Linked DNA regions of Pontiella desulfatans. The protein of the gene in region 1 binds, or shares a complex with, the protein of each later gene. Links are inferred from orthologs where the notes say so. Each region holds a gene or a part of one and is shown in the gene's direction. Other genes may lie near its edges. The genes, in order: secY, secA and secG.

Evidence for each region.
Region 2: the proteins of secY (region 1) and secA are in contact, whole or in part, in a crystal structure (PDB 3DIN), measured with the Thermotoga maritima proteins. The link is inferred for Pontiella desulfatans from one-to-one orthologs. Residues at the interface, in WP_004081795.1 of Thermotoga maritima: Glu108, Gly109, Glu110, Glu111, Ala236, Glu237, Arg238, Arg239, Ile240, Thr241, Ile242, Gln243, Tyr244, Ala245, Arg246, Arg247, Val248, Thr249, Gly250, Arg251, Arg252, Val253, Tyr254, Gly256, Ala257, Ser258, Thr259, Tyr260, Leu261, Pro262; in WP_004082002.1 of Thermotoga maritima: Glu261, Ala262, Arg263, Lys300, Ala301, Arg302, Thr303, Ile304, Ile305, Leu323, Tyr324, Asp325, Pro326, Val329, Ser330, Tyr333, Ile336, Lys340, Phe345, Val349, Glu363, Phe364, Tyr374, Ser375, Gly376, Gly377, Glu393, Ile395, Thr482, Ser483.
Region 3: secY (region 1) and secG share a complex: the UniProt entries of both Escherichia coli proteins name them as parts of the sec protein translocase complex. The link is inferred for Pontiella desulfatans from one-to-one orthologs.

Annotation. Positions count from the first base shown.
Region 1 is NZ_CAAHFG010000003.1:98,215-107,879, forward strand. Bases 5,733-8,652 are described here. They hold secY (preprotein translocase subunit SecY), read left to right. Parts: upstream 5,733-6,482; coding sequence 6,483-7,823; downstream 7,824-8,652. Other genes in these bases: rpsE (30S ribosomal protein S5), read left to right, coding at 5,733-6,001; rplO (50S ribosomal protein L15), read left to right, coding at 6,021-6,461; E9954_RS21505 (adenylate kinase), read left to right, coding at 7,823-8,464; map (type I methionyl aminopeptidase), read left to right, coding at 8,474-8,652. In the rest of the region: rplB (50S ribosomal protein L2), read left to right, coding at 1-665; rpsS (30S ribosomal protein S19), read left to right, coding at 665-934; rplV (50S ribosomal protein L22), read left to right, coding at 1,032-1,367; rpsC (30S ribosomal protein S3), read left to right, coding at 1,378-2,010; rplP (50S ribosomal protein L16), read left to right, coding at 2,021-2,440; rpmC (50S ribosomal protein L29), read left to right, coding at 2,454-2,648; rpsQ (30S ribosomal protein S17), read left to right, coding at 2,654-2,917; rplN (50S ribosomal protein L14), read left to right, coding at 2,932-3,297; rplX (50S ribosomal protein L24), read left to right, coding at 3,319-3,546; rplE (50S ribosomal protein L5), read left to right, coding at 3,589-4,137; rpsH (30S ribosomal protein S8), read left to right, coding at 4,148-4,546; rplF (50S ribosomal protein L6), read left to right, coding at 4,565-5,101; rplR (50S ribosomal protein L18), read left to right, coding at 5,098-5,436; more of rpsE, read left to right, coding at 5,447-5,732; more of map, read left to right, coding at 8,653-9,232; E9954_RS21515 (S1 domain-containing protein), read left to right, coding at 9,232-9,450; and 2 more genes. UniProt on the Escherichia coli protein: The central subunit of the protein translocation channel SecYEG. Consists of two halves formed by TMs 1-5 and 6-10.
Region 2 is NZ_CAAHFG010000003.1:328,827-339,159, reverse strand. The notes cover bases 2,860-6,447. They hold secA (preprotein translocase subunit SecA), read left to right. Parts: upstream 2,860-3,178; coding sequence 3,179-6,247; downstream 6,248-6,447. Other genes in these bases: tilS (tRNA lysidine(34) synthetase TilS), read left to right, coding at 6,251-6,447; E9954_RS22465 (WecB/TagA/CpsF family glycosyltransferase), read right to left, coding at 2,860-3,012. Also shown: hemL (glutamate-1-semialdehyde 2,1-aminomutase), read left to right, coding at 1-744; nfi (deoxyribonuclease V), read left to right, coding at 810-1,457; more of E9954_RS22465, read right to left, coding at 1,549-2,859; more of tilS, read left to right, coding at 6,448-7,522; ATP-dependent zinc metalloprotease FtsH, read left to right, coding at 7,605-9,575; outer membrane protein assembly factor BamE domain-containing protein, read left to right, coding at 9,608-9,943. UniProt on the Escherichia coli protein: Required for protein export, interacts with the SecYEG preprotein conducting channel.
Region 3 is NZ_CAAHFG010000001.1:4,353,647-4,363,373, reverse strand. The notes cover bases 2,535-5,516. They hold secG (preprotein translocase subunit SecG), read left to right. Parts: upstream 2,535-3,821; coding sequence 3,822-4,211; downstream 4,212-5,516. Other genes in these bases: E9954_RS15610 (ABC transporter substrate-binding protein), read left to right, coding at 4,241-5,516; tpiA (triose-phosphate isomerase), read left to right, coding at 3,047-3,802; polA (DNA polymerase I), read right to left, coding at 2,535-2,813. In the rest of the region: E9954_RS15630 (HEAT repeat domain-containing protein), read right to left, coding at 1-27; more of polA, read right to left, coding at 27-2,534; more of E9954_RS15610, read left to right, coding at 5,517-6,103; E9954_RS15605 (ABC transporter permease), read left to right, coding at 6,107-7,381; E9954_RS15600 (ABC transporter permease), read left to right, coding at 7,386-8,267; E9954_RS33045 (ABC transporter ATP-binding protein), read left to right, coding at 8,260-9,078; E9954_RS33040 (ATP-binding cassette domain-containing protein), read left to right, coding at 9,112-9,727. UniProt on the Escherichia coli protein: Subunit of the protein translocation channel SecYEG. Overexpression of some hybrid proteins has been thought to jam the protein secretion apparatus resulting in cell death; while this may be true it also results in FtsH-mediated degradation of SecY.

The DNA of each region.
Region 1 (9,665 bases):
GGGGCGGGCACAAGCGCCGCTACCGCGTGATCGACTTCAAGCGCGACAAGTTCGGCATTCCCGCCAAAGTTGCCGCGATCGAGTACGATCCCAACCGTTCCGCCCGCATCGCCCTGCTGCACTATGCAGATGGCGAGAAGCGCTACATCATTGCACCGGCGAAACTCGCCGTCGGCGCCACGCTGATGTCCGGTCCGGACGCCGAGCCGGCGCTGGGCAACGCGTTACCGCTGGGTAAGATCCCGGTCGGCATGGCCGTGCACAACATCGAGCTGATCGCCGGTCGCGGCGGGCAGCTGGTTCGTTCCGCGGGCACCTCGGCGCAACTGATGTCCTGCCACGACGAATGGGCCAACGTGAAGATGCCTTCCGGCGAAATCCGGATGATCCGCACTGGCTGCCTGGCCACCATCGGCCGCGTCGGCAACGTTGAGCACAACAACATTGTGATGGGCAAGGCCGGCCGCAAGCGCTGGCTGGGCATCCGCCCGACCGTGCGCGGTGTTGCGATGAACCCGGTTGACCACCCGATGGGCGGTGGTGAAGGCCGTACCTCCGGTGGCGGGCATCCGAAGTCCCCGTGGGGTCTGCTCGCGAAGGGCAAGCGTACTCGCGATAAGCATAAACAGACCAACAAGTATATTGTTGAACGGAGGAAGAAATAATGGCTCGTTCACTGAAAAAAGGTCCATACGTTGACCTCAAGCTGGTCAAGAAGGTTCGCAAGATGGAAGAGGGCGGTCGCAAGCAGCCCATTAAAACCTGGGCCCGCAATTCCATGATTGTTCCGGAATTCGTTGGCCAAACCTTCAACGTTCATAACGGTAAAGTTTTCGTTCCGGTGTTTGTTACGGAGAATATGGTCGGGCACAAACTGGGTGAATTCTCGCCTACCCGCGCCTTCAGAACCCACGGTATGGCGACGGAGAAATAGTCTGGGTGATTTTCTGGTCGAAATCGCTGGATTTCGACCGGCAAATCCATAGACTGTCCGCCCTTTATTCCCCGTGGAAAACTAAGAGTGAAAACACATGGAAGTGTCAGCAACAACTAAATATGTGCGCATGTCGCCCACCAAGGCCCGCGATCTCGCGAACGAGATCAAAGGACTGCCGGTCGCCGACGCACTGCGCATCACCGAGTTCAATGCTCGCAAGGCTGCCGTACAGATCGGCAAGACCCTCAAGTCGGCGATTGCCAATGCCGAAAACAACGAGGGGTTGTCGGTCGACAGCCTGTTTGTGAAAAACGCCATCGTGGATGGCGGACCGATGATGAAAAGATTCCGTCCGCGTGCCCGGGGCATGGCTAGTCCGATCCAGAAGAAGACCAGCCACGTAACCGTTATTCTAACCGACAAAGCGTAAGGAGACTCTAGTGGGTCAAAAAGTAAATCCTATTGGAATGAGGCTCGCACTCACCAAAGACTGGCGTTCGCGCTGGTATGCGGACAAGCGCGACTTCGGTACCATGCTCAAGGAAGACGTCGACATCCGCAAACTCGTTTCCGAACGACTGAAGGACGCTGCTGTGTCGGACATCTACATTGAGCGCTATGCAAACCGCATCCGCGTAACCATCAAATCGGCTCGTCCGGGCTTGGTCATCGGCCGCAAGGGCGAAGACATCGACAAGCTGCGCGAAGTGCTCTCGAAGAAGACCGGCAAGGAAGTCTACATCGAGATCGCCGAAGTGAAGAAGCCGGATCTGGACGCCACCCTGGTGGCGGCAAACGTTGCCATGCAGCTCGAGCGCCGTGTTTCGCATCGCCGTGCCATGAAGCGCGCGCTGCAGATGGCCATGGAAAATGGTGCCCTCGGCATCAAGATCCTCGCCGGCGGCCGTTTGAACGGTGCGGAAATCGCCCGTTCCGAGAGCTATAAGGAAGGCAAGATTCCGCTGCACACGCTGCGCGCCAATATCGACTACGGAACCGCGGAAGCGAATACCGTTGCCGGCATCATCGGCATCAAGGTGTGGATCTGCAAGGAATCCGAAACGAAAGCCTAGGAGTTGAATCATGCCTTTAATGCCGAAACGAGTTAAATACAGGAAGGTCCAGCGCGGTTCCCGCGGCGGTCTCGCCCAGAAGGGCAACCAGCTGGCCTACGGAGAGTATGGTCTCCAGTCCCTCGAGCGTGGATGGATCACCGCGATCCAGATCGAAGCGTGCCGTGTGGCTGCAAACCGTGCCATGAAACGTAAGGGTAAATTGTGGATCCGCATTTTCCCCGACAAGCCAATCACCAAGAAGCCGTTGGAAGTTCGAATGGGTAAAGGTAAGGGTGGGGTCGACCAGTGGGTCGCCGTCGTCAAGCCCGGCACCATGCTTTTCGAACTGGATGGCGTTCCGGAAACGCTGGCAAAGGAGTGTCTGCGCCTTGCAGCCACCAAGTTGCCGCTGCGCGTCCGGTTCGTACAGCGCCACGCTCATGACTAAAGGATGGTGAGCCATGAAGGTTAAAGAAATTAATGAAATGACGATGGAAGAGCTGGAAGTTCAGCTCGCGGACATCAAGAAGGAGCAGTTCAACCTGAAGCTCCAGCAGGTGTCCGGTCAGCTGGAGAACCCGGCGCGCATGAAACAGCTGCGCCGCACGGTGGCCCGCATCAAGACCATCCAGAACCAAAAGAAAGTTGAAGGGTAACGGTCATGGAAAATACAAGACATAACCGCAAGACCCGCGAGGGCCGCGTTGTCAGCAAGAGCGGCGACAAGTCGATTGTCATTCTGATCGAGCGTCGCATGCGCCACCCGCTGTACGGCAAGGAAATCCGCGTTTCCAAGAAGGTGCATGTGCACGACGAGGAAAACAAGGCCGGTGTCGGCGATGTTGTTCGCGTAATGGAAACCCGTCCGCTGAGCAAGCTGAAGCACTGGCGCCTGGTGGATATTGTTTCGGAAGCTGCGAAATAAGGTAGGGCTGAACAATGATTCAAGAGAATACACGTTTGAAGGTTGCGGATAATTCCGGTGCGCGTTCGGTGATGTGCATCCGCGTACTCGGCACGAAGAGTAAGATTGCCCGTGTGGGCGATGTTATCCGCGTCTCGGTCAAGGAAGCGCAACCGAACGGTGTGGTGAAGAAGGGCGACCTCTGCAAGGCGGTCGTGGTTCGCACCAAGAGCACCATTCGCCGTCAGGATGGCAGTTGCCTCCGTTTCGATGGAAACGCAGCGGTCATCATCGACGACAACAAAAACCCGCGCGGCACCCGTATTTTCGGGCCGGTCGCCCGCGAGCTTCGCGACAACGACTTCATGAAGGTCGTGTCGCTGGCTCCGGAAGTACTGTAAAGCGCAGGCGAGGAGTTTAAGATGAGCAAAGCCAAAATCAAGAAGGGCGACACCGTTACGGTTATCGCCGGTGATGAAAAAGGCAAGTCGGGCAAAGTCCTTCAGGTGCTTCCGGAAAACGGACGCATCCTTATCGAGGGAATCAACTTTGTGAAGAAACATATGCAGAAGAGCGAGGACAACCCGCAGGGTGGAGTCGTGGAGCGTGAAGCTCCGATCGCGATTTCCAATGTGAAGGTATCCGCTTAATCGTTCCAAGCATTGGAACCGTAATTTTGGAGGAAGGGTGCAATGGCCCCAACACTGAAAACCAAATATAAAGACGCAGTCGCCCCCAAGCTCATGGAGAGCCAGGGCTACAGCAGCAAAATGCAGGTTCCCGCAATCAAGAAGATCGTACTGAACCTCTGTGTCTCGGTTGACCACGACCGCGACACGCTGACCGCACTCGCCGAAGACCTCGGCAAGATCACGGGTCAGAAGGCCGTTATTACCAAGGCCAAGAAATCAGTATCGAACTTTAAGTTGCGAGAAGGAATGTCCATCGGCGCACGGGTTACGCTCCGCGGCGATCGGATGTATGAATTCATGGATCGCCTGGTCAACGTTACGCTTCCGCGTATCCGCGACTTCCGCGGCATCCCCGGCAACTCGTTCGACGGGCAGGGCAACTACTCGATGGGTCTTCAAGAACAGACCGTGTTCCCTGAAATCGACCCGGACAAGGTGAAGAAGACCCACGGCATGGATATTACCTTCGTGACTTCCGCCACCAGGGACGACGAAGCAAGAGAACTGCTTTCCCTGATGGGCATGCCGTTCAAAACGGGCAACGAATAGGAGTTTAGAAATGGTTTTAACAGATCCAATCGCTGACATGTTGACCCGTATCCGCAATGCGAATATGGCCGAGAAGCACGTTGTTGGAATGCCGCACTCCAAAATGAAGAGCGAGATTGCACGCATCCTCAAGGCCGAAGGGTTCATCAAGGACTACACGATGGAAAACGACGGCGGGAAATCCGTCCTCAACGTTTTCCTTAAATATACGACGGACCGCGAGCCGGTCATCCAGGGGCTTCGCCGCATCAGCAAGCCAAGCTGCCGCAAGTATGCCAACTCCGAAGAAGTGCCGCGCGTTTTGGGCGGCATCGGAATGGCGATCCTGAGCACGTCTTCGGGCGTCATGACCGACGTCGAAGCTCGCGAAAAGAAGATCGGGGGCGAAGTCCTCTGCTACGTTTGGTAGAAAGGACTGGTTTTAGATATGTCAAGAATAGGTAAACAACCCATTTTGATCCCCGGCGGTGTGACCGCCGAAGTCAGCGGCCAGACCGTGACGGTCAAGGGCGCGAAGGGCGAATGCACCTACACGGCCCCCGCGTGCATCGCGGTGGCTGTTGAGGGCAGCAGCGTAGTTGTAACCCGCAACGACGATTCCAAGTTCGGCAAGGCGATGTTCGGCACCGTCCGCAGCCTGGTCAGCAACATGGTCGTCGGCGTGAGCCAAGGCTACAAGAAAGATCTGATCATCGAAGGCGTCGGCTACAAGGCCGTGATGAAGGGCCAGGAAATCGTCCTGTCGCTGGGATTCTCGCACGACATCAACTATTCGATTCCGGACGGCATCACGGTGGATGTGAAAGACAACACCAAGGTTTCCGTCGAAGGCATCGACAAGCAGCTGGTTGGCCAAGTGGCGGCACGCATCCGCGACTACTCGCCGGCCGAGCCGTACAAGGGCAAGGGCGTACGCTACTCCGATGAGCAGATTCGCCGCAAGGAAGGTAAGGCGGTTGCATAATGGCTACTAAAAGCAAAAAAGATCTGAGAACCCGTCGCCACCTCCGTGTGCGCAACAAGATTGCAGGAACCGCCGAGCGTCCGCGCATGGCGGTCTTCCGCTCGAACACGCGGCTCGAGGTGCAGTTTATCGATGACGACGCACGGCTGACGCTGTGCGGCGTGTCCTCCAAGGGCAAGAACGCCGAGGCTGCCAAGGAACTTGGCGCCAAGGCCGCCGAAGCCGCCAAGGGCAAGGGCATCGAGACTGTTGTTTTCGACCGGGGCGGTTTCGCCTTCGGTTCCAACCTCAAGGCGCTGGCCGATAGTGCTCGCGAAGCCGGACTTAAATTCTAGGAGTTTCCCAATGGCAGAAGAACGTACAGAACGTAACAGAGGACGCCGGGATGGCGGCGGCCGTGGCCGTGGCCGTAAACGCGACGACAAGAACGAAGTTCGCGAAAAGCCGGAATTCGAGGAGCGCGTGGTCCACATCAGCCGCAACTCCAAGGTTGTCAAGGGTGGCCGTCGCTTCAGCTTCGGCGCACTCGTGGTGGTCGGCGATCGCAAGGGCCGTGTTGGCTACGGGCTCGGCAAGGCCGCCGAGGTGGCCGAAGCCATCCGCAAGGCCGGCGATGTTGCCAAGCGCGACCTCCAAACCGTAACCATGCGCGGCACCACGCTGCCGCATGACGCCCTCGGCAAGTTTTCGGGTGCGCAGGTTTTGATCCGCCCGGCCTCCGAAGGTACCGGCATTATCGCCGGTGGCCCGTGCCGTGCCGTACTCGAACTCGCTGGCGTCCGCGACGTCCTCGCGAAGTCGCTCGGCTCCAACAATCACCTCAACGTAACCAAGGCGACCCTCAAGGCGCTTGGCTCGCTCCGCTCGAAAGAGGAAGCGATTGCCATTCGCAAGGGCTAGTCTGGAAGGGGATAAAGTCATGGATTTACATTCACTTAAACCTGCAGAAGGTTCCAAGCATCGGAAAATCCGCGTCGGCCGTGGCCGCGCATCCGGCAAGGGCAAGACCGGCGGACGTGGCCACAAGGGCCAGATGTCCCGTGCGGGCGCAAGCCACAAGCCGCTGTTCGAAGGGGGCCAGATGCCCTTCGTCCGGAAACTTCCGAAGCGGGGTTTCAACAACTTCAACCGCAAAGAGATTCTTCCGGTCAACCTCGACGCGCTCAACGTGTTCGAGGATGGTACCGAGGTCACTATCGGGTTGCTCCAGGAAAAGGGACTGGTTAACGGTCGCTTCGATGGCGTGAAAATTCTCGGTAGCGGCAGTGTGGAAAAGAAACTGACCGTCAAGGTCAACGCCTTCTCCGCCTCGGCCAAGGAAAAAATCGAAGCCGTCGGCGGCACCTGCGAAATCGTCTAGTAATCGAAAGGCCCCATCGCCATGCTTTCCGCATTTGTCAACACCTTCAAGATTACCGAACTGCGCCAGCGTATCCTGTTTACGTTTGGCCTGATCTTCATCTGCCGTCTCATTGCCGCTGTTCCGCTTCCGGGCGTGGACGCGGTCTCCATCCGTGCGTTCATCGAAGCGCAGGGCGGGGCGGAAGGTGGCCTGTTCGGCATCATGAACCTCTTCAGCGGGGGTGCGCTGCTGCAGTGCTCCATCGGTACGCTGGGCATCATGCCCTACATTAGTGCATCGATCATCCTCCAGCTGATGACCGCGGTGATCCCGCATCTTGAAAAGTTGGCTCGCGAAGGCGATGTCGGCCGTCAAAAGATTACGCAATACACGCGCTACCTCACGGTTATCATCTGCGCGGTGCAGGGAGCGGCCATGGCCATCGCCCTGCAGAGCGGGGGCTATTTCGGCCTGCCGTCCGAGGTGGTGCGTATTCCCGGCGTTGGCTTCGTGCTGCTCACGATGATGGCGCTGGTGACCGGTTCGCTGTTGCTGATGTGGATCGGCGAACAGATGACCGACCGGGGTATCGGCAACGGTATCTCGATCATCATCACCGTCAACATTGTTAGCAGCATGCCGATGGCCGTCAAGACGCTGGTCGACAAGCTAACGCCGGTGGACGGCGTTGCCGAGATCGGCATTTTCCACCTGGCGTTGCTGCTCGCGCTGATCTTCTTCGTGACCCTGGGCGTTGTTGCAATGACGCAGGCGCAGCAAAAGATCCCGGTGCAGTTCGCCAAGCGTATGGTTGGCCGCAAGATGATGCAGGGCGGAACCTCGCACCTGCCGTTGCGCGTCAACTATTCCGGCGTCATGCCCATCATTTTCGCCTCCGCCATCCTGGGCATCTTCCCGATGATCGGCAGCAAGCTCCCTTGGCAAGCCGCCAAGGAGTGGGCGAACACGTTCCCGATGTCGTTCTGGTACATGTTCTTCTTCGGCGTGATGATTCTGTTCTTCTCCTATTTCTGGGTTGCAACGCAGTTCAACCCGATCCAGATCGCGGACGATCTCAAGCGCCGCGGCGGCTATGTTCCGGGCATCCGTCCGGGTACGCCGACGGCCGAATTCCTCGACCGCACCATGACCCGCCTAACCCTGGCCGGCGCCGTCTTCCTGACCGCCATCGCCGTCATGCCTTCCATCATGACGTCGCAGTTCCAGATTCCGTGGATCGTGGCCTCGTTCTTCGGCGGCACCAGCCTGCTGATCATCGTGGGTGTCATGCTCGACACCATGCGCCAGATCGAATCGCATCTGCTGATGCGCCACTACGACGGCTTCCTGAAAAAAGGGAAGATCAAGAGCGGTAGGTAATGAACGCGGTTGTTCTCTTGGGCCCCCCCGGTGCAGGCAAAGGCACCGTCGCTGAAGTCCTGGTGGACAAAGGATACCGTCACGTCTCCACAGGGGATCTGCTCCGCGAGCAGATCCGCCTCGAAACGCCCCTCGGTCTTGAAGCCAAGCAGCTGATGGACCAGGGCAAGTTTGTGCCCGACGACGTGGTCGTCGGAATGATCCGTGATCTCCTTTCCTCCCGGGCGGCCGAATCCAACTATTTGTTTGATGGTTTCCCGCGCACGCTGGTGCAGGCGGAAAAGCTTGATGAACTCCTCGGCTCTCTCAATGGAACGCTTGAAGAGGTTGTGCTGCTTGAGTGTCCGGATGACGTGATCGTCGAACGGCTTTCCGGGCGGCGAACCTGCTCGAAATGCGGCTCGGTGTATCATGTGAAGTTCAACCCGGCCTCGAACGAAGACCTGTGCGACATCGAGGGCTGCGAACTGACGCAGCGTCCCGACGACAACGCCGAAACCATTCGCAAGCGCCTGGTCGTCTACGCCGAGCAGACGGCGCCGCTCATCACCTATTACGAGGCGAAGGGTCTCGTCCATCCGATCGATGCCACGCAGCGTATCGACCAAGTCCGCGCCGCCGTGCTTGAAAAGCTGGGATAACCCTTTGCCATGATCATTGTTAAAAAGCCGGCCGAGCTGGAGGCCATGCGCATCGCCGCACGAAAGACGGCCACCATTCTCCACAAGGTGGCCGCCAAGGTTGCGCCGGGCGTCACCACCAAGGAACTCGACGACTATGCCGCCGAGTTGGCGAAAAAGGAGGAAGGCCGTTGCGCCTTCTATGGCTACCACGGGTTTTCCGGCCACATCTGCTCTTCGGTGAACGAAGAGGTGGTCCACGGCGTTCCCGGACGGCGCGTCATCCAGGACGGCGATGTGGTCAGCATCGACTTCGGACTCGTCTATGGCGGCTTTGTGGGCGACACGGCCATCACGGTGGCGGCTGGGGAGATCAATCCCGAATGGCAGCGCCTGCTCGACACCACGCAGGAGTGCCTGCGGGCCTCCATCGAAAAAGCGGTCGAGGGCAACCGGCTTTCGGATATCTCCAATGCCTGCCAGGTGGTGGCCGAAGGCGCGGGCTTTTCCGTGGTGCGCGATTTTGTCGGCCACGGCATCGGGCGCGAAATGCACGAGGATCCGCAGATCCCCAACTATGGCCCTCCCGGGCGCGGCCCCGTCCTCAAGGCCGGCATGACCTTCGCCATCGAACCCATGATCAACCTCGGGGTTCACAAGACCGAAACCCTCCACGATGGCTGGACGGTGGTGACCAAGGATAGGCTTCCTTCCGCCCACTTCGAGCACACCGTGGCCGTGGGCAAGCACAAGGCCGAGATTTTGACGATTCCAGATTTGGACTCGTAATGAATAAAAAAGAGACAATTTTACTAGACGCGCGCTTGTTGGGCGTGATAGACAAACACGCTTTTGACGCAGAACTAAGTAACGGACACCGATTCGTTGTGTTTTTAGGGCGCAAGGATTTCGGCTGTCAGCTGCCGCAACCCGGTGCGCAAGTTATAGTTGAGATGTCGCCCTTCGATATGAGCAAGGGGCGTCTGGTGATTAACCAGGAGCAATAAGATGAAAGTACGAGCTTCAGTAAAAAGAATGTGTGAACAGTGCAAGGTTATCCGCCGCCAGGGTGTGGTACGTATTATTTGCACCAACCCGCGCCACAAGCAGCGCCAAGGATAAATTAGGAGTTTAATCAATGCCACGTGTACTCGGTATAGACATCCCCGGTAGAAAGAAGCTGGAATATTCGCTTCGCTACATCTACGGAATCGGCCCGGCC
Region 2 (10,333 bases), 230 kb from region 1 along the record:
GAGGTGTTCGTTGCCCCCTACAACGACCTGGGGGCGGTACAGGAAATCCTGAAGGCCAACGGCGACGAGATCGCCGCCGTGATCGTCGAACCGATTGCGGGCAACATGGGATTGGTTGAACCGGAACCGGGCTTCCTCGAAGGCCTGCGCGCCGCCACCGCCGAAGCCGGCTCCCTGCTCATCTTCGACGAAGTCATCAACGGCTTCCGCCTTGCCCCGACCACCTTCGGGCATACGGTTGGCATCGAGGCCGACATCACCACGCTTGGCAAAATCATTGGCGGGGGCATGCCCATCGGCGCCATTGGCGGCAGCACCAAGATCATGTCCACCCTCGCGCCGCTCGGCCCGGTCTACCAGGCCGGCACCCTCAGCGGCAACCCGGTCGCCGTGGCCGCCGGCATGAAAACGCTCGAGCTGCTGCGCGACGAATCGCCTTACCTAAAGATGGAAATTCTGGGCAAACGACTGGCCGACGGCGTCAACCGCATCGCCGCAGAAAAGGGACTCGATCTGCACTGCGCGCAGCGCGGCGGCATGTTCACGCCCTTCTTCCGCAAAGCAGCCGTTCGTAACCTCGACGACTCGAAGGCCTGCGATCAAAAGGCGCACGCCGCCTATTTCCACCACATGCTCGACCACGGGTTCTACACCCCGCCGTCCGGATTCGAGGTCGCCTTCGTCTCCGCCGCCCACACCGAGGAACACATCGATCGGTTTATTACCGAACTGGAAAAAATTTAACCACGAAGCACGAAGAGCACGAAGCACGGCAACTTAGAGTCCTTCGTGTCTTAGTGGTAAAAAAAATGCATGCATGGGATGTCAGTCCGAAGGAAGCCGTCAAGATCCAGCACGCGCTGCAGGATCGCGTTAAGCTCAAGGACGACTTCGGCGAAATCAACACCGTGGCCGGAGTGGATGTTGGCTTCGAGAAAAACAACACGGTAACACACGCGGCGATTGCGGTGCTGGATTTCGCAACACTCGACGTGGTGGAAACGGCGATCGCCCACCATCCGACGACCTTCCCCTACGTGCCCGGCCTGCTCTCCTTCCGCGAAGTCCCGGCCGTGCTGGAGGCCATGCTCAAGCTTAGCGCCCAACCCGACCTGCTGCTGTGCGATGGCCAAGGCATCGCCCATCCCCGCCGCTTCGGCATCGCGGCCCACCTCGGCCTGCTGCTCGACATTCCCGCCATCGGCGTCGCCAAGTCGCGCCTGACCGGAACGCACGCAGACGTTCCATTGGAAAAAGGGTGCCATGTTCCGCTGATGGATAAAGACGAACAGATCGGAGTCGTCCTGCGCACCCGCACCAACGTCAAACCCCTCTACATCTCCCCCGGCCACCGCGTCGGCCTCGACACCGCCCACCGGATCGTCCTGCAGTGCGTCACGAAATACCGCCTGCCGGAAACCACCCGCCACGCCCACAAACTCGCATCGGGCAACTAGGAAAGTATATCATCCAACACCCACGATCGTGGTGGTTGGATGATATACTTCGAGTGCGGGAAGAGCTTGATGGAAGGAAGTCCGGGAGGACTTATGCGTGTAGGAGCACCTTGTCGACGCGGGCGATTTCGAAGGTGCGGCGGGGTTTGGTGGGCAGGTTGGCGATGGACATGGATACGCCTTCGTCCTGCGTGGTTTTCTTCAGGGCAATGAGGAAGCCGAGGCCGGAGCTGTCGATGAAATCGAGCTGGGCGGCATCGACCTCGACGGTTTTGAGGATGCCCTGCTCCTTGAGTTCGCGACGGATGAACTCCGCCTCTTTTTCGTAGGAGGGCAAGGTGGCCGAGGTGAGTTCCATGGGAAGTTCGAGTTTGAGCGAGCCCTCTTCGTAGATGGTTCCACCGTCGAGGTGCTCCGTCAGGTTCCGGGCAATGGCTTCGACCTCGTCGAGACGGGTGGCGGTGTTGAAATAGTCGGTCAGGCGGCAGGTTTCGAGCAGGCGAAGCACCTTGGGACGCGGGGCGTAGAGAATGAGCCGTTTCCCCCACGAGCGACAAAGCTTGTTGATTTCGAGGAGGGCGCCGAGTTCCAGGCTGTCCAGCCAGGGAACGGCATGGAGGTCGAGCAACAGATTCATACCCTTGGCGGTATGGGCGATGTGTTCCACCAAACCGCGGGCGGCGGATTCGGACTCGAAGCCCTGGAAGCGCTCCACGGCAATTCCTTTGTCTTCCAATTCGAGGAAACCGCGCTCCTCCAGCGCCTCGAACGGGCGGGGTTTGTCGGCCATTCGATGGATCAAATACATTTGCCGCGATGCGGACAGCAGGAAGCGGACGTTTTCGAGGTAGCGAACCAATAGCCGCCGGGGATTGCAGCAGATGCGCCAGAACCATTCGAGATGGTGCTTGCGCATCCACAAGGGCGCCCGGCGCTGCTCGCCGGTGATGAAATCGAGCGAAGCGCCGACGCCCATGGCGACGGGAACATTCCATCCGCGCACATGCATGCTGATGAACTTGTCCTGCTTGGGGGCCCCGAGCGCAACGAAGAGGATGTCCGGCCCGGCCCGTTCGAGCTTTTGCAGGATTTTGCGGTGATCCATTTCGAGCAGGGGGGCAAAAGGCGGCGAGAAGGTTCCCGCAACCTTGAGATCGGGATGCCGTTTCTTCAGGATATCCATGGCCTTTTCGGCCACGCCCTGCGCGCTGCCGAGGCCGTAGATGCTCATGCCCTCCCTCGCGGCCCGTTCCGCCAGCATGGGCGTCAGGTCGGAGCCGGTGACCCGGTCCTTCAAGGCCGGGCCGAAAAACGGGGCGAGTTTCACGATGGGAAAGCCGTCGGCGAGCACCAGATCGGCATCGATGAGGATGCGCTGCAGCTCGGGATCGCTCCAGGCGCGGGTGACAAAATCGAGGTTTGCGGTGGCTATGTTGGCCGGGCGGCCGGAGCGCACCCGTTCAACAATCCAGTCGATGGCCTCTTCGAACGTGACGTTGTGGAACGGCACGCCGTAGATGACCAACGGAATTGGCGCTGACCCATCGCTTTGCATAGTCGGGAATGCTAGAAACTTTGCCTGCGCGGATCAAGTACTATTCAAGAGAAGAATTTCTTCAAAACCCCGCCGCCAAGGTGGCCGCCCTTTTCCTAATCACGGCTTGTGGGGGGGCGGCAAATGAGGTAGGTTTCTTCCTCTTTTTGCAAACACAGGAACGGACATGAATTGGATTTTAAAGAAGATCGTCGGCTCGAAGAACGAGCGCGACCTGAAAAAGATGCATCCGCTAGTCGAGAAGATCAATGCGTTCGACGAGGAATACAAGGCGCTCAGCGACGATCAGCTGAAGGCCAAGACCCAGGAATTCAAGGAGCGCCTGCAAAAGGGCGAGACCCTTGAAAGCATTGAATTGGAGGCCTTTGCGGTGGTAAAGAATGCGGCCCGCCGCCTGTGCGGGACGGTCGTGGAAGTCATCGGGCATCCTATTGCGTGGGAGATGGTGCACTTCGATGTCCAGCTCATCGGCGGCATGGCGATCCACAAGGGCATGATTGCGGAAATGGCAACGGGCGAAGGCAAGACCCTTGTGGCCACCCTCCCGGTCTACCTCAACGCACTCTCCGGAAAAGGTGCGCACGTCGTCACCACCTCCGACTACCACTCGCAACGCGACTCCGAATGGATGGGCCATCTCTACACGTGGCTCGGCCTGACCGTCGGCTGCCTGAAGAACATGATGCCGCCGCCGGAACGCCGCGAAATGTACCTGCGCGACATCACCTACGGCACCAATTCGGAATTCGGCTTCGACTACCTGCGCGACAACATGGCCTACAGCCCGGAAGACATGGTGCAGCAAAAGGGGCACAACTTCGCGATCGTCGACGAAATCGACTCGATCCTGATCGACGAAGCGCGTACGCCGCTGATTATTTCCGGCCCGGCCCCCTACTCCTCGACCCAATACGAAGAGCTGCAGCCCGCCGCATCGCGGCTGGTGCGCCGCCAGCGCGACCTCTGCACCAAGCTGCTGAAGGAAGCCAAGGACCTGCTCGAAGAGGGCGAAGAGGACGAAGCCGCCCTGCGCATGTACCAGGTGTTCGAAGGCATGCCGAAAAACAAGCAGCTGATGCACCTGATCGAAGATGTTTCGATCCGCAAACTGCTCGAAAAAACCCAGATGTCCATGCTTTCCGATATGCGCAAGGAACAGGCGCGCCAACTGCGGCAGGAACTCTTCTTCACGATCGATGAAAAGGGACACGACGCCAGCCTGACCGAAAAGGGCTGCGAGGAGATGAACCCGAACGATCCGGAAATGTATGTCCTTCCCGACATGGTTACCGCGATGGCCGAGCTGGACGGGGAGACCGGACTCTCCCCCGAGGAGCTCATGGAAAAGCGCCGCTCCATCCAGGAGGACTATGCGATGCGCAACGAGCGCGTCCACGCGGTCGACCAGCTGATCCGCGCCTACAGCGTCTATGAAAAGGACGTCGACTACGTGGTGCAGGACAACCAGGTGATCATCGTCGACGAGCATACCGGCCGCCTGATGGTCGGGCGCCGCTGGAGCGACGGCCTGCACCAGGCGGTCGAGGCCAAGGAAGGCGTAACGATCGAGCGCGAAACGCAAACGCTCGCCACCATCACCATCCAGAACTATTTCCGCATGTACGACAAACTCTCGGGCATGACCGGCACGGCCGAAACCGAGGCCGACGAATTCCACCAGATCTACGGACTCGACGTGATGGTGATTCCCACCAACCGCCCGGTTCGCCGCGTCGACCTCAACGACCAGGTCTACAAGACCCAGCGCGAAAAATTCCGCGCCGTCATCGACGACATCAAGAAGGCGCACGCCAACAAGCAGCCGGTGCTGGTGGGAACGGTGGCCGTTGAAACGTCCGAAGTCCTCAGCCGCATGCTGCGGCGCGAAAACATTGTGCACAACGTGCTCAACGCCAAGAACCATGCCCGTGAAGCCGAGATCGTGGCCAACGCCGGCCAGCCCGGCGCCGTGACCATTGCCACCAACATGGCCGGACGCGGCACCGACATCAAACTGCACGAAAGCGTGATCCACCTCAACCGGGAGGATCTCAACTCAAAAAGCTTCTCGCTGGATTCCAAGGTTGATGGAAAGCCGCTGCGCAAACTGCTTGAAGAGCGCCCGTGCGGCCTCTATGTGATTGCCTCCGAGCGCCACGAGTCGCGCCGCATCGACCGCCAGCTGCGCGGCCGCTCCGCCCGCCAGGGCGACCCGGGCGTGACGCGCTTCTACGTCTCGCTCGAAGACAACCTGATGCGCCTGTTCGGTTCCGACCGCATCTCGAACATCATGGAAAAACTCGGCATCGAGGAAGGCGAAGTGCTGGAGCACCCGTGGCTGAACAAATCGATCGAAACCGCCCAGCGGCGCGTCGAACAGCAAAACTTCATGATGCGCAAGCGCACGCTTGAATACGACGATGTGATGAATGCCCAACGTGGCGAGATCTACGGTTTCCGCTCCGAGGCGCTCACCAGCGACGACCCGCGCGCGCAGATCTACCATTCGGTCGAGCAGGCCATTGCCTCCCGTTCCGAGGATGCCGTTGCTTTGAAGAGCGTCGATGGGTTCCACGAATTCATCATTTGGGTGAACACCACGTTCCCGCTCGGCATGCAAGCCTCGGACCTTCCTGCGGAAAAGACCCAGGAAAGCCTGACCGCCTGCGTGATGGAACGCGTCAGGAAGGCCTACGACCTGAAAGCCCGCCACGAAGACACGGACGCCCTCAAGCGCCTTGAGCGCCACATGATCATCCAGTCGATCGACGAGCATTGGCAGGAATACCTGCGCAGCATGGACAGCCTGCGTGAAAGCGTCGGTCTCCAGGCCTATGGCCAGCGCGACCCGCTGGTGGAATACAAGCGCGAAGCCTACAACCTTTTCATGGATCTGATGGACCGCATCTACGAGGAGATCGCCAACACCATGTTCCGCTCGGCCACCTCCATCGAAGCGATCGAGGATTTTTTCCAGTCGCTTTCCGGCATGCAGGTGCAGCATCCGCAGGCCTCCGCCCTCGCCGCCGCAACGGCGCAGGCGCAAGCCGCCGCGGCCCATGCCCCGCAACGCGGCGCCCCGCCTCCGGGCATGGGTGCCCCGCCTCCGGGCATGGATTTGCCGCAGGCCCCCAAGCCCACGCCCATCCGGAAGAATGTCCCCAAGGCCGGCCGCAACGACCCCTGCCCCTGCGGCAGCGGACGCAAATACAAGAAGTGCTGCGGCGCTGAATAATGCGTGAACCTTGCCGTTGCCATCCGCGAGGCGATTGATCGCCACGAACTGATCCCCGATGGCGCGAACGTGGTGGTCGGGGTTTCGGGCGGGGCCGACTCGGTTGCCTTGGCGCATGCGCTCCACGAGCTTGGAATCCGTTTCACCGTTGCGCATGTGAACCACAACCTGCGCGGCGCGGAATCGGATGCCGATGAACGCTTTGTTCGCGCGCTTGGATTTCCCGTTGAGGTGAAGTCGGTCGATGTCCGGGCGCTGGCCCAGGAAAGCGGGCAGTCGCTCGAGATGGCGGCGCGGCAGGCGCGGCACGGTTTTTTTGCGGAATTCGAGAACGCCGTGATTGCCCTCGCCCACCATGCGGACGACCAGGCCGAAACCTTTCTCCTCCGGCTTGCCCGGGGGGCGGGTTGCGAGGGCCTGGGCGGAATGGCCTTCAAACAAGAGATCGGCCCGATCCGGCTGATCCGTCCGATGCTGGAGATTCCGCGGGAAACCATTTTGCAGTGGCTCGAAGAAAAAGAGCTGTCCTGGCGGGAAGATGCCAGCAACGCCGACGAAACCTTCCTGCGGAACAAGGTGCGGCACACGGTGCTGCCTCTGCTCGAAAAGGAACTGAACCCGGGCATCCGCAACACCATTCTGCGAACGATGGAAATCCTGCGCGCCGAGAACGAGTGGATGACCGCGATGCAGGATGGGTCGGAATCCCTGGCCGCCCGGCGGCGAACGCTCCGGATGTGGCTGTTCGACCAAGGGGCTGAAGAGGTCTCCTTCGATTGCATCGAAAAGATCCTTTCGCTCATGGATGCGGCAGCAGGCACAACGGTTTTTGAGCTGAACGAACGGCAGCGCGTGGTGGTGGAATATGGGGAACCCCGCTTCGAGACCGGGTTGTGCAGGCCGGAAAGCCTGCCCTGCGTTCGGTTGACGATGGAGACGGGGACGGGCTGGCGGAAAGACCATGGCAAGGGCGCGGGCGTGCTTCCGGCGGAGGCCTCGTTCGATGCGGAGAAGGTCGGCGGATCGCCCATCGAGGTCCGTGGCTGGCGGCCCGGCGATCGGATGGAACCGCTGGGCATGGCGGGCAGCCGCAAACTGCAGGATATCCTGACCGACCAAAAGGTGCCCAGGGAGCAACGCGCAGGCGTTCCGGTCGTGGTGTGCAGGAATGAAATCATCTGGTTGCCGGGCTACCGGACGGCGCGCGGATGGGACGTGCGGGGACGGGATGGGAAAGCCGTGCATCTCCGCATTGAACAAAACGGCACCGAATGACTCCAAGTTTGTGTGTGTACACGTTGCATTCGCCCCATGGCGGTGTTAGTTTTTGCGCAGTTTTTCACAGAAAGATTTAATTATGGCAGATGACAAGCAACAGAAGGAACCCAAGGGAAACAAACCAGGCAAGAAGGGGCCGCCGCCGATGCCGATGCGCGGATTGGCGATCTCGTTCCTGATGATGGCCGTATTCCTGACCGTCCTGCACCTTTTCTCGAACAACTCGCAGAAGTCGAACGAGATCGAATATACCGATTTCGTGAACATGGTTAAGAACGGCCGGGTATCGAAAGTGGACATTGCCCACGACGGGGCCGGCAACCACTATGTTTCCGGCGAGTCGATGGACATCAACGAATCCGGCACCACCCAGTTCCGCACGGAAATCATCCTGACGGAAAAGCTGATGGAGATGCTGGAGGACAATGGAGTCCAGGTGAAGGTGAAGCGCCCGAAGACCATGCTGGTCTCGATTCTCGCCAACATCGTTCCGTTCATCCTGATTTTCGGCATCATTTATTTCATCTTCATCCGCCAGATGAAGAATGCGGGGCGCGGGGCGATGAGCTTCGGCAAGAGCCGCGCCAAGCTGCTGACGCAGGACAAGAACAAGATTACGTTCAAGGATGTGGCCGGCGTTGACGAAGCCAAGGAGGAGCTGGCGGAAGTGGTCGAATTCCTGAAAGACCCGAAGCGGTTCCAGAAACTCGGCGGAAAAATGCCCAAAGGCGTGTTGCTCTCCGGTTCGCCGGGAACCGGAAAGACGTTGCTGGCCAAAGCCGTCGCCGGCGAGGCCGACGTGCCCTTCTTCACCATCAGCGGCTCCGACTTTGTTGAAATGTTTGTCGGGATCGGCGCCTCCCGCGTGCGCGACATGTTTGAACAGGGGAAGAAAAACGCCCCGTGCATCATCTTCATCGACGAAATCGATGCCGTTGGCCGCAGCCGTTTCAGCGGCATTGGCGGGGGGCACGACGAACGCGAGCAGACGCTCAACGCCCTGCTGGTCGAGATGGACGGCTTCGACACGCAGGAAGGCATCATTATCGTGGCGGCCACGAACCGTCCCGACGTGCTCGACCCCGCCCTGTTGCGCCCGGGCCGCTTCGACCGCCAGGTGGTGGTTGACCTGCCGACGCTCGAAGGCCGCGAACAGATCCTGAAAATCCATTCCCGCAACGTCCGCCTCTCGGACCAGGTCGATCTGAAGCGCTCGGCGCGCGGAACGCCGGGCTTCTCGGGGGCCGACCTGGCCAACCTGGTGAACGAAGCCGCCCTGCTGGCCTCGCGGCGCGGCGCCGACTTTGTTGAGCAAGAGGATATGGAAGAAGCACGCGACAAGGTGATGTGGGGCCGCGAGCGCCGCAGCCATGTGCTGGATCCGGAAGAGAAGAAGCTGACGGCCTACCACGAGGCCGGCCACGCCATTGCGATGTACAAGACCCCGGAATGCGAGCCGATCCACAAGGTTACGATCATCCCGCGCGGCCGGGCGCTGGGCGCCACGATGTCGCTGCCGGAAAAGGACCGCTACACGCAGAGCCAAAAGCGGCTTGAAGCCGACCTGGTTGCCCTGATGGGCGGCCGCGCGGCCGAAGAGATGATTTTCGAGGACGTGACCACGGGCGCCCACAACGATATTGAACGTTCCACCATGATTGCCCGCGCCATGGTTTGCGAATACGGCATGAGCAAACTGCTCGGCCCGCAAAACCTTGGCAGCCACAACCAGCCCGTTTTCCTGGGGCAGGGCATTAGCGGCGCGCACGAACACAGCGAAGAAACCTCGCAGAAGATCGACCAGGAAGTGCAACGCATCCTCGCGGAGGCCTATGACAAATGCATGAAAATCCTGACCGACAACCGGGAGCAACTGGTGGCACTCTCCGAATTGCTGATCGAGCGCGAAGTGCTTGATTTTGCGGAAGTCGATTCCATCATGAAGACCGGCAAGCTCCCCGAGGGTTCCGAAAAAACCGAACCGCCCCCGATCGAGGAGGCCGCAGCGGACTCCGAAGCGGAACCGAAATCGGAAGCGGAAACGGAATAGACATTTCGTTTCGTCCGGATTAACATGTGCACATGAAAACAATGAGCTTGATGCTGGCCACCGTGGTGCTGTTCCTTGCCGGATGCGCAACCACGTTCAGACCTTGGAAACTCAGCGATGTCCAGGAGGGCATGGCGAAGGACGAGGTCGTCAAAATCCTTGGACAACCGGACTACACGGAAGAGCGGGATGACGCAGAATATTTCTACTACACCTATAGGGAAGAGCCGGCTCCCGCCCCCGAAGCTTCGATGGAGACCAACGAAGAGATCGAGCGCCGCATCGGGCAGCTCAACCGCACCCTCAAGGAATCGAAATACGAGGTGATGCTGGTGGAGGGCAAGGTGGTGAACTACAAGGAACTCTAACCCGCAAACGTTCCGAATTTTAACAGGGCCGGTGCCAAAATTGGCATCCGGCCGAGGAACTTGCAAAACCTCTGGTTTTCCGTTCCAGTTATCAGGCACTGGTTATTTGTTATCAGGACAAGTCATACGAAACCAGCGGTTTACCCCAATAATACCCAATTAAACAGATTTGTTTTTTACCACAGAGGTCACCGAGACACAGAGCAATTGAACATTCCCGCTCCTCTGTGCCTCCGTACTACTATTCGTCAATTTCTTATTTTCCTGACAAGTTTTCACCACCCGCTGCGCTAGAGGACACTGAGGCTCAGAGGATTAGGATGCTCTGTGTCTCTGTACTACTATCCGTCAATTTCTTGTTTTCCTGACAAGTTTTCACCACCCGCTGCG
Region 3 (9,727 bases), on another replicon or contig:
GAACTGCGTTTCGAGCTTGGAGTCCATCAATGCGCTTCCAACCAGTTCGCCCCCGTCCCGCTCTCGACCAGGATCGGGATTTCCATGGGGATGGCGGATTTCATTTTTTCCTCGATGAGGGGGATGAGCTCGTCGGCTTCGTCTTCGGCAAGGTCGAAGACGAGTTCGTCGTGGACTTGGAGGAGGAGCCGGGTTTTGGCCTTGCGGTCGTCGAGCAGTTTTTGGACGGCGATCATGGCAATCTTGATCATGTCGGCGGCGGTGCCCTGGATGGGGGCGTTGATGGCGTTGCGCTCGGCGCCGGAGCGGACCATCTGGTTGCGGGCGTTGATGTCGCGGATGTAGCGGCGGCGGCCGGTGATGGTTTCGACATATTCGTGCTTCTGGGCGAATTCGATGGTCGAGTCGAGATAGCTCTGCACGCCGGGATAGTTGGCGCGGTATTGCTCGATGATTTCCTGCGCTTCCTTGCGCGGGATGCCGAGGCGCTGGGAGAGCCCGAAGGCGGAGATGCCGTAGATGATGCCAAAGTTAACCATCTTGGCCTTGGAGCGCATTTCGCGGGTCACGTCGTCTTTCGCCACCCCGAAGACGCGGGCGGCGGTGGCGGTGTGGATGTCTTCGCCGTGGATGAACGCCTCGCGCAGGCCCGGATCGCCGGAAAGTTCGGCCATGATGCGCAGCTCGATCTGGGAATAGTCGGAGGCGAGCAGGGTGAAGCCTTCGCGCGGGATGAAGGCGCGGCGGATTTCGCGGCCTTCCTCGGTGCGGATCGGGATGTTCTGGATGTTCGGGTTGACCGACGAGAGGCGGCCGGTGGTGGTGATGGCCTGGCTGAAGGTGGTATGCACGCGGCCGGTTGGCTCGAAGACTTCCTTGGGCAGGGCATCGACATAGGTGCTCTTGAGTTTGGTGAGTCCGCGATGGTCGAGCATCTTGCGGACGATCGGATGGTCGGGCGCCAGGGTGGAGAGCACTTCCTCGTCGGTCTTGTATTGCCCGGTCTTGGTCTTCTTGGGCTTTTCCACCAGTTGGAGCACATCGAACAGCACTTCGCCCACCTGCTTGGGGGAGTTGAGGTTGAACTCCATGCCAGCCAGGGTGTAGACGGCCTTTTCCAGCTCGTCGATCTTGGTGGCGAGCTCTTCGGAATAGTTCCCGAGGGCGGTGGCATCGAGGTTGATGCCGTTGTATTCCATCTGGGCGAGCACCGGCAAAAGCGGCGTTTCGATTTCGTAGAAGGTGCGCTCCTGTCCGCGCTCCTTCAGCATCGGCTTGAGCTTGTGCCATAGCTGGAGGGTGATGTCGGCATCCTCTGCCGCATATTCGCATAGCTCGTCGAGGTCGACGTCGCGCATCGGTTTTTGATCGGTCTTCTTGTCGCCGATGAGGGCGGTGATGGGCACGGGCGAATAATCGAGCAGGGTTTCGGCCATGTGGTTCATGTTGTGCCGCTGGTCGGGGTCGATGAGGTAGTGCGCCAGCATGGTGTCGAGCAGCTCGCCGCGGACTTCGATGCCGTGCCATTTCAGCACGCTGATGTCGTACTTGAGGTTTTGCCCCACCTTGCGGATGTCGGGGTTTTGCAGGATGGGCAGGAACGGTTCAAGCGCCAGCAGCGCCTGCCCGCGGTCGGGGGGCAGGGTGACGAACCACGCTTCGTGCGGTTCAATGCAGAACGAGATGCCGATCAGCTCGGCCACGCGGACGTCAAGGCCGGTGGTTTCGGTGTCGAAGCAAACCAATGCCGTTCCGGCGAGTTTTCCGGCCAGCGCGGCGCGTTCGGCCGCGCTGGTGACGAGGTGGTAGTTGTGTTTCACGTCCTTGATGGTTTTGAAGGCGGGGACGGGTTCCTGCATTTCGGGCTGTTGCGCGGCGGCGAACTCGAACAGGTCGCCCTGGCCGCAGCTGGCGGCGGCAACGGCGACGGAGTTCGGGGTGGGGGATTCGCCGAACAGGCGCTTGATGAGCGATTTGAATTCGAGTTCGGTGAAGAGAACCTTGAGCTGGTCGTCGTTGCGCTGGCCCATCAGGAGTTCTTCGGGGTCTTCCTTCACGGGGACATCGCATTTGATGGTGACGAGCCGTTTGGAGAGCAGGGCCTGGGTTTTGTTTTCCTCAACCTTCTCCTTTTGCTTGCCTTTGAGTTGGTCGGTGTTTTCAAGCAGGTTTTCGATGGAGCCAAATTGGGCAATGAGCTTTTGCGCGGTCTTGGGGCCGATGCCCGGGATGCCGGGGACGTTGTCGGCGGTGTCGCCGGCCAGCCCAAGGATATCGATGACCTGCCCGACCGTTTCAATATTCCACTGCTCGAGGATTTTCGGAACGTCGAGCAGTTCGCCGGACTTCCCGCTACCGGGCTTGAGCATGAAGGTGTGTTCATCGACGAGCTGGGCGTAGTCCTTGTCGGGCGTGACCATGTAGGTGTCGAACCCCTGCCGCTCGGCCTGGCGGGCGAGGGTGCCGATCACATCGTCGGCCTCGAACCCGGGATATTCGAGCACGGGGATGTTGAAGGCGTTGAGCAGGTTGCGGATGTGCGGGACGGCGGTGCGGACGCCTTCGGGCGTTTCGTCGCGCGTGGCCTTGTATTCGGGATATTCCTCGTGGCGGAAGGTGGGGCCGTGGGTGTCGAACGCGACGGCGATATGGGTCGGTTCGTAGGTGTGCATGATGTCGAGCAGGGTGTTGATGAAGCCGAATACCGCCGAAACATTCTCCCCCTTGGAGTTGATGCGCGGGTTGCGAATGAGTCCGAAATAGGCGCGGTAGACCACGGCCATGCCGTCGATCAGGAAAAGTTTTTTCTGCATAGCTGAATCCTTTGGGTTAACCACTAATCTTCACTAATCAGCACTAATCCGTCGTTCAGGAAAAGGATATTAGTGTGAATTAGTGCCGCTAGGGGGTTCCATGGGCATTTTGGGGCTGCTTTTTTGCCATTTCGCCTTTGCCTATCGGGTGGCGTTTCGCTAGATTCCCCGTTCATTTTTCAAACAAACACGGGCTTTCCCCTTGGATTTATAAAGAAAACGGAGATGGATTGATGAGAAAGAAAATTATTGCAGGCAACTGGAAGATGAACAAAACCGTCGGCGAAGCCATTGAACTGGCGAACGCGGTCAAGCTCGAGCTGGCCGATTGCAACGACGTGGACGTTGTTCTCTGCCCTCCGTTCACCGCCCTGAAGTCCGTGAGCGACATTGTTTCCGAAACCCAGATCGCCGTTGGTTCGCAGAACATGTCTTCCGAAGACGAAGGCGCCTACACCGGCGAAATCTGCCACACCATGCTCAAGGAAATCTTCGTGCGCTACGTCATCCTCGGCCACAGCGAACGCCGCGAATACTACAAGGAAACCGATTTCTGGATCAACAAGAAGGTCGTCAAGGCGCTCGAAAAGAACCTGCGCCCGATCCTCTGCGTGGGCGAAACCCTCGAAGACCGCGAAGCCGGCAACACCGAAAAGGTGGTTGAGGTGCAGGTGCGCGAAGGCCTCAAGGATGTCGACGCCGCCGCCTTCACCGAGCTCGTCATTGCGTACGAGCCTGTTTGGGCCATCGGAACCGGCAAGGTTGCCACCGCCCAGCAGGCACAGGACGTGCACGCGTTCATCCGCGGTATTGTTAAGGACATGGTTGGCGCGGAAGCCGCCGACGCCGTCCGCATCCAGTATGGCGGTTCCATGAAGCCGGACAACGCAGTGGAACTGCTTGGCCAGCCCGATATCGACGGCGGCCTGATTGGTGGCGCAGCGCTGGACGCGACTTCGTTCGCGGCCATCGTTAAAGCCGCCATATAATTGAACAAAGGAAACGAAGATGATCTTTCTAAAGGCACTGTTTATTGTAATCGAGGTCATATGCTGCCTCCTGTTGATTGGCCTGGTGCTGCTGCAGAAGTCGAAGAGCGAAGGCCTTGGCCTAGCATTCGGCGCAGGTGCGGGCGAATCGATGTTCGGTGCGCGCGCCGGCAATGTGCTCTCCAAGGCAACCGTCGTCATCGGCGCTGTTTTCATTGCGAGCTCGCTGATTCTCAGCGTCATGTTCGCCCAGCAGGAAACCACCCTCATGGGGGGTGTGGAAAGCGATCCGGTACAGCCCGTGGCGGTGCAGCCCGGCCTGATCGAAGGGTTGGATACGGGGGCGCCGGCGACGGAGGGTGCTCCAGCGGAGACGCTTCCGGCCCAGCCCGCGCAGCCGGCAGAATAACGGATTTGTTCCACTAGATGGGTCTGCAAATGAACAAGCTCCCCCTAACTGCCATCGCGGCGTTTGCGGGGAGTTTGCTGTTGTCTGGATGCGGCGACGGGAACCTCGGGGCCCGCGAGGCCAACGGCGAGGTTGTTGCATACAGCAGTACGCACCGCATCACGGGGCTTGATCCGGCAACGTCGAGCTCGGTCGATGCCTCGCTCGCGATCTCGCGGATCTACGAAGGCCTGCTTCAATACGACTATCTGGCGCGGCCCTATAAGGTGGTTCCCTCGCTGGCGGAGTCGATGCCCGAGGTTTCCGAAGACGGGCTGGTCTATACCTTCAAGATCCGCAAGGGCATCTATTTCCAGGACGATCCCTGTTTTCCGGATGGAAAGGGGCGCGAACTGACGGCGCGCGATTTCGACTATTCGCTCAAGCGCGTCGCCGACGTGAAGAACGCATCGCCCGGTTTCTGGGCCTTCAGCGGCCGCATCAAGGGTATCGACGATTTCCACAAGGCCTCCCAGTCGCCGGAGCCGACCGACTACGAAATGCCGGTGGCGGGGCTCAAGGTTTTGGACCCGTACACCTTGCAGGTCGTCCTGAACGAACCCTATCCGCAACTGCTCTACATTCTAACGATGCACTATTCGTTCGTCGTGCCTCGCGAGGCGGTCGAACTCTACGGCAAGAAACTCACCAACCATCCGGTCGGCACCGGCCCATACCGCCTGGTGGAGTGGCGCCGCAACTCGCGCATCGAGTTCGAGCGCAATCCCAAGTGGGCCGAGACCGGGCGCGTGGAAACCTATCCTTCCGCCGCCTCGCCGGAATTCGAGGCCAAGGGCTTGCTGAGGGATGCCGGGCTGCAGATCCCGTTCAACGACCGGATCATCCAGTATGTGATCGACGACACCAGCACCTCGTGGATGATGTTCCTCTCCGGCCAGCTCGACTCCTCCGCCATTTCGCCGGACAACTGGGACGCGGTCGTGACGCCCTCCAAAAGCCTGACCGGTACGCTGGAAAAGCGCGGCATCGAGCTGATTTCCTCGCCCTACACCGCGGTTTACTACATGGGCTTCAACTGGGACGATGCGCTGGTGGGGTTCAGCGAGGATCCAGAACAGAACGAACGCAATAAAAAACTGCGCCAGGCGCTCAGCTGCGCCTACGAGTTCGACCTGATGAACACCTTCATGAACAACCGGCTCTATCCACTCAACGGGCCCATCCCGACCCCGTTGGCCGGCAACCTGACCGAACCTTCGCCCTACCTTTTCAATCTCGAAAAAGCCGCGAAGCTTCTGGCCGAGGCCGGCTATCCCGAGGGGATCGACAGCAAGACCGGCCGGCGGCTTGAGCTCGTCATCGAGCTGGGCAGCGCCGACACCAATACGCGGCAGTCGATGGAACTCATGGCCGACATGTACCAGAAAATCGGCGTCGTCTTGAAAACCAACTACAACACCTGGCCCGCCTTCATCGAAAAACTCAACCGCCGCCAGGCCCAGTTGTTCCGTCTGGCCTGGGTGGCCGACTATCCCGATGCGGAAAACTTTCTCGCGCTTTTCTACAGCAAGAACGCGTCGCCGGGGCCGAACCACGCCAACTACCGCAATGCCGAGATCGACCGCATGTATGAGCAGATCCGCGTCATGCCCGATTCGCCGGAGCGCACCGCGATCTACGAGAAGATGGCGAAGATCATTGTCGAGGAAGCGCCGTGGGTCTTCCAGTACCAGCCCATGAGCTTTGCGGTGAAGCACAGCTGGATCGAAAACTATGTCTCGCACGACTATCCCTACGGCATGGGCCGATTCCGCCGCGTCAACACCGCGACGCGCTCGGAATGGATGAAGTCGTACGGCAAGGATAAGCTGGATATGGCGGGGCAGGAATAAGGGATGCTGAACTATATCCTCAAGCGAATCTGGCAGATGGTGCCCACGGTGGTCGGCGTGGTCTTGCTCACCTTCATTCTTTTCAACGTGGTGGGTGGCGACCTCGCCGCGATCGCGCTCGGCAAGAAGGTTTCCCTCCAATCGTTGGAAGCGTTCGACGAGCAGCGCGGCCTCAACAAACCACTCTTTTTCGGAACCCGCGCCACCAGCCGCGCCTACGAAGACCAAGACCTCGCAGAAGGGGCGGGGCGCTGGCGCAGCTGGAGCAACGCGCTCTACTCCGCCGAAACCGCTTCCGTTTCCATCCAGCCCAACGCAAAAATCGACCCGCTTGCGTTTCCTTTGGAGTCCGGGGCGGAGTTCGTGTGGCAGGTCACCTACCGCGGCGCCGGCTCGCTGGCCGGCGGCGCGCTGGCCTCCGCCGATTGGAAAAGCGCGAAGATCCGTTTCAAGGGATCGGAAGAGGGTGGCTTCGCCACCGGAGCCGAAGGGCTCGAAATCAAGAAGCTCAAGCTGCGCAAGGTCATGAAGAATCCGTTCGACTCGCAGCTCTGGTTCTACGTCAAACAGCTCGCCCGCGGCGACATGGGCTATTCCGAAAGCCTGAAACAACCCGTTTCCAAGCTGCTTAAGGACGGTGTGCTGCCTTCGCTTTCCCTGACGATTCCCATTTTTCTCATCGGCATCGTGCTCTCGGTGAGCCTTTCGCTCGTCTGCGCCTTTTTCCGCGACACCTTCATCGACCGTTTCCTGGTCATGTTTTCCGTGGCGCTGATGAGCATCAACTATCTGGTCTACATCGTGGCGGGCCAATATTTCCTGGCCTACAAGCAAGGGCTGTTTCCGGTTTGGGGCTTCGAGTCGGCGCGCTATCTGGTGCTGCCCGTCCTCATCGGCGTTATCAGCGGCCTCGGCGCAAACATCCGCTTCTACCGCACGGTGATGCTCGACGAAATGTATAAGGACTATGTCCGCACCGCCTTCGCCAAGGGCGTCGCCAAGCCGCGCGTCCTCTTCGTGCATGTGCTGAAGAACGCCATGATCCCGATCATTACCAATGTCGTGATTGCCATTCCATACCTCTATACCGGCTCGCTGTTGCTCGAAAGCTTCTTCGGCATTCCGGGCCTCGGCTATCTCAGCATCAACGCCATTCTCGCGGCGGATATCGACGTCATCCGCGCCATCGTTCTGATCGGCGCGATGCTGTTCGTGGCCTGCAACCTTTTAACCGACATCTGCTACGCGCTGGCCGACCCGCGCGTGAAATTGAAATAAAACCATGGCGACTGCAAAAGGACAGAGTTTATGGGGCGATGCCTGGCGGCGGTTGAGAAAAAACCGCATTGCCATGGTCTGCCTGGGATTGGTGGCGTTCTTCACGCTGCTGGCCGTGTACGGCGAGATCCTCCATCAATACTACGAGATCCGTGACATTACGCCCTCCTACCAGAAAACCAATCTCGACATCGCCTTCCAACCGCCGGGCAAGGCCCATTGGATGGGTACCGACGGACTCGGGCGCGATGTCATGGCCCGTCTGGTGCAAGGCGTATGCATTGCCTACAAGGTCGGCATCATCACTTCGCTCATCGCCATTCCGATCGGCGTCTTCTTCGGCTGCATCGCCGGATATTTCGGCGGCAAGGTGGACGACTTTGTGGTCTGGCTCTATTCCACCTTCGCCTCCATGCCCGGATTGCTGTTCATTCTCGCCATCGCCATGGTGGTGGGCAAGGGACTGCTCGGCATCTACCTCGGCATCGGCCTCACCACCTGGGTCGGCATCTGCCGCCTGATCCGCGGCGAGGTGATCAAGCACAAGGGCCAAACCTATGTGCAGGCCGCCCAGGCGCTCGGCCTCGGCAACGGACGCATCATTTTCAAGCATATCCTTCCCAACGTCATGCACGTGGTCATCGTCACCTTCACGCTGCGCTTCCCGGCGGCGGTCGGAACCGAGGTGTTCCTGAGCTTCCTCGGCATCGGCGTGCAGGACCAACCCTCGTGGGGGCTGATGATCAACAATGCCCGCATGCGCCTCTGGCAGGGCATGTGGTGGGAAATGACCTTCGTGACGATCGCCGTCTTCCTGCTCGTACTCGCATTCAACCTGCTTGGCGACGCCCTGCGCGACGCCCTCGACCCCCGGCTCAATGACTGATTCAAACAACATCTTGGAAGTGGAACACCTTTCCCTGCACTTCGGGCGGGGCGAAGGACTGGTGAAGGCCATCGACGACGTTTCGTTCACCGTCGCCAAAGGCGAGACCGTGGCGCTGGTCGGCGAGTCCGGCAGCGGAAAAAGCATGAGTGCGCTCTCCCTCACCGGCCTGGTCCCGCGCGTCGCCCGCATCGAAGGCGGAAAGGTCATCTTCGGCGGCCAGGATTTGCTGACGCTCAACGAACGCGAGCTGCGCGAAATCCGCGGCAGCCGCATCTCCTATATTTTCCAGGAGCCGATGGTCTCCTTCAACCCCGTTTTCACGATTGGCTGGCAGATTGAAGAGGCGCTCAAGCTCCACCGCAAGGGCATCGAGCGCAAGGCCGAGGTGGAGCGGTTGCTCGACATCGTCCATCTGCCATCCCGACTGGCCGAGGCCTACCCGCACCAAATGAGCGGCGGTCAGTTGCAACGCTGCATGATTGCCATGGCGCTGGCCTGCTCGCCCGACCTGCTCGTGGCCGACGAGCCAACCACCGCGCTTGATGTGACCGTACAGCGCGAAATCCTCAACCTCCTCGCCGAACTCAGCGAAAAGACCGGGCAGTCGGTGCTGATGATCACCCACAACTTTGGAATCGTGGCCGACCTCGCCGATCGTGTCTATGTTATGCAAAAGGGCAAGGTGGTCGAAGAGGGAACCACCAGCCAGGTGCTCTACGACCCGCAGCACCAATATACCAAGCAACTCATGGCCGCCGTCCCGCGCCTGCATCCCAAGGAAGGAGGAGGGGTCGGTCCTCGGATTTAAGCTAACTTAAATCCGAGGACCGACCCCTAATGAGTGAACCACTTACTTACAGTTGAAAACCTGAACGTCATCTATGGCCACGGACGCGATGCGGTCCATGCCGTGAAGGATGTCACGTTCCATATCAAGCCCGGAGAAATTTTCGGCCTTGTTGGCGAAAGCGGCTGCGGCAAGAGTTCGCTTGGCAAGACCATCATCCGAATCAATGCGCCTTCCTCCGGTACCATCGATTATAAGGGCGTCGATGTTGCGTCGCTGAAAGGCAAGGAGCTGAAAACCTATCGGCAGGAAGTGCAGATGGTTTTCCAGGACCCCTACGGATCGCTCAACGCCCGCATGAAGGTCGGCAGTGCGATCGTTGATGTTTTGGAGGTGCACAAGATCGGGGCCAACACGGCGGAACGCCGCGAACGGGTCACCGAACTGTTCGAATCCGTCGGGTTGAACAAGGATTGGGCCTGGCGCTATCCGCACGAGTTTTCGGGTGGCCAGCGCCAGCGCATTTGCATTGCCCGCGCGCTTGCGCTCAATCCGGATCTGCTGGTGGCCGACGAACCCGTTTCCGCGCTCGATGTTTCCGTTCAGGCCGAAATCCTCAAGCTACTTGAAGAGTTGCGTTCCAAGCACAATCTCGCCTTCCTGTTCGTGA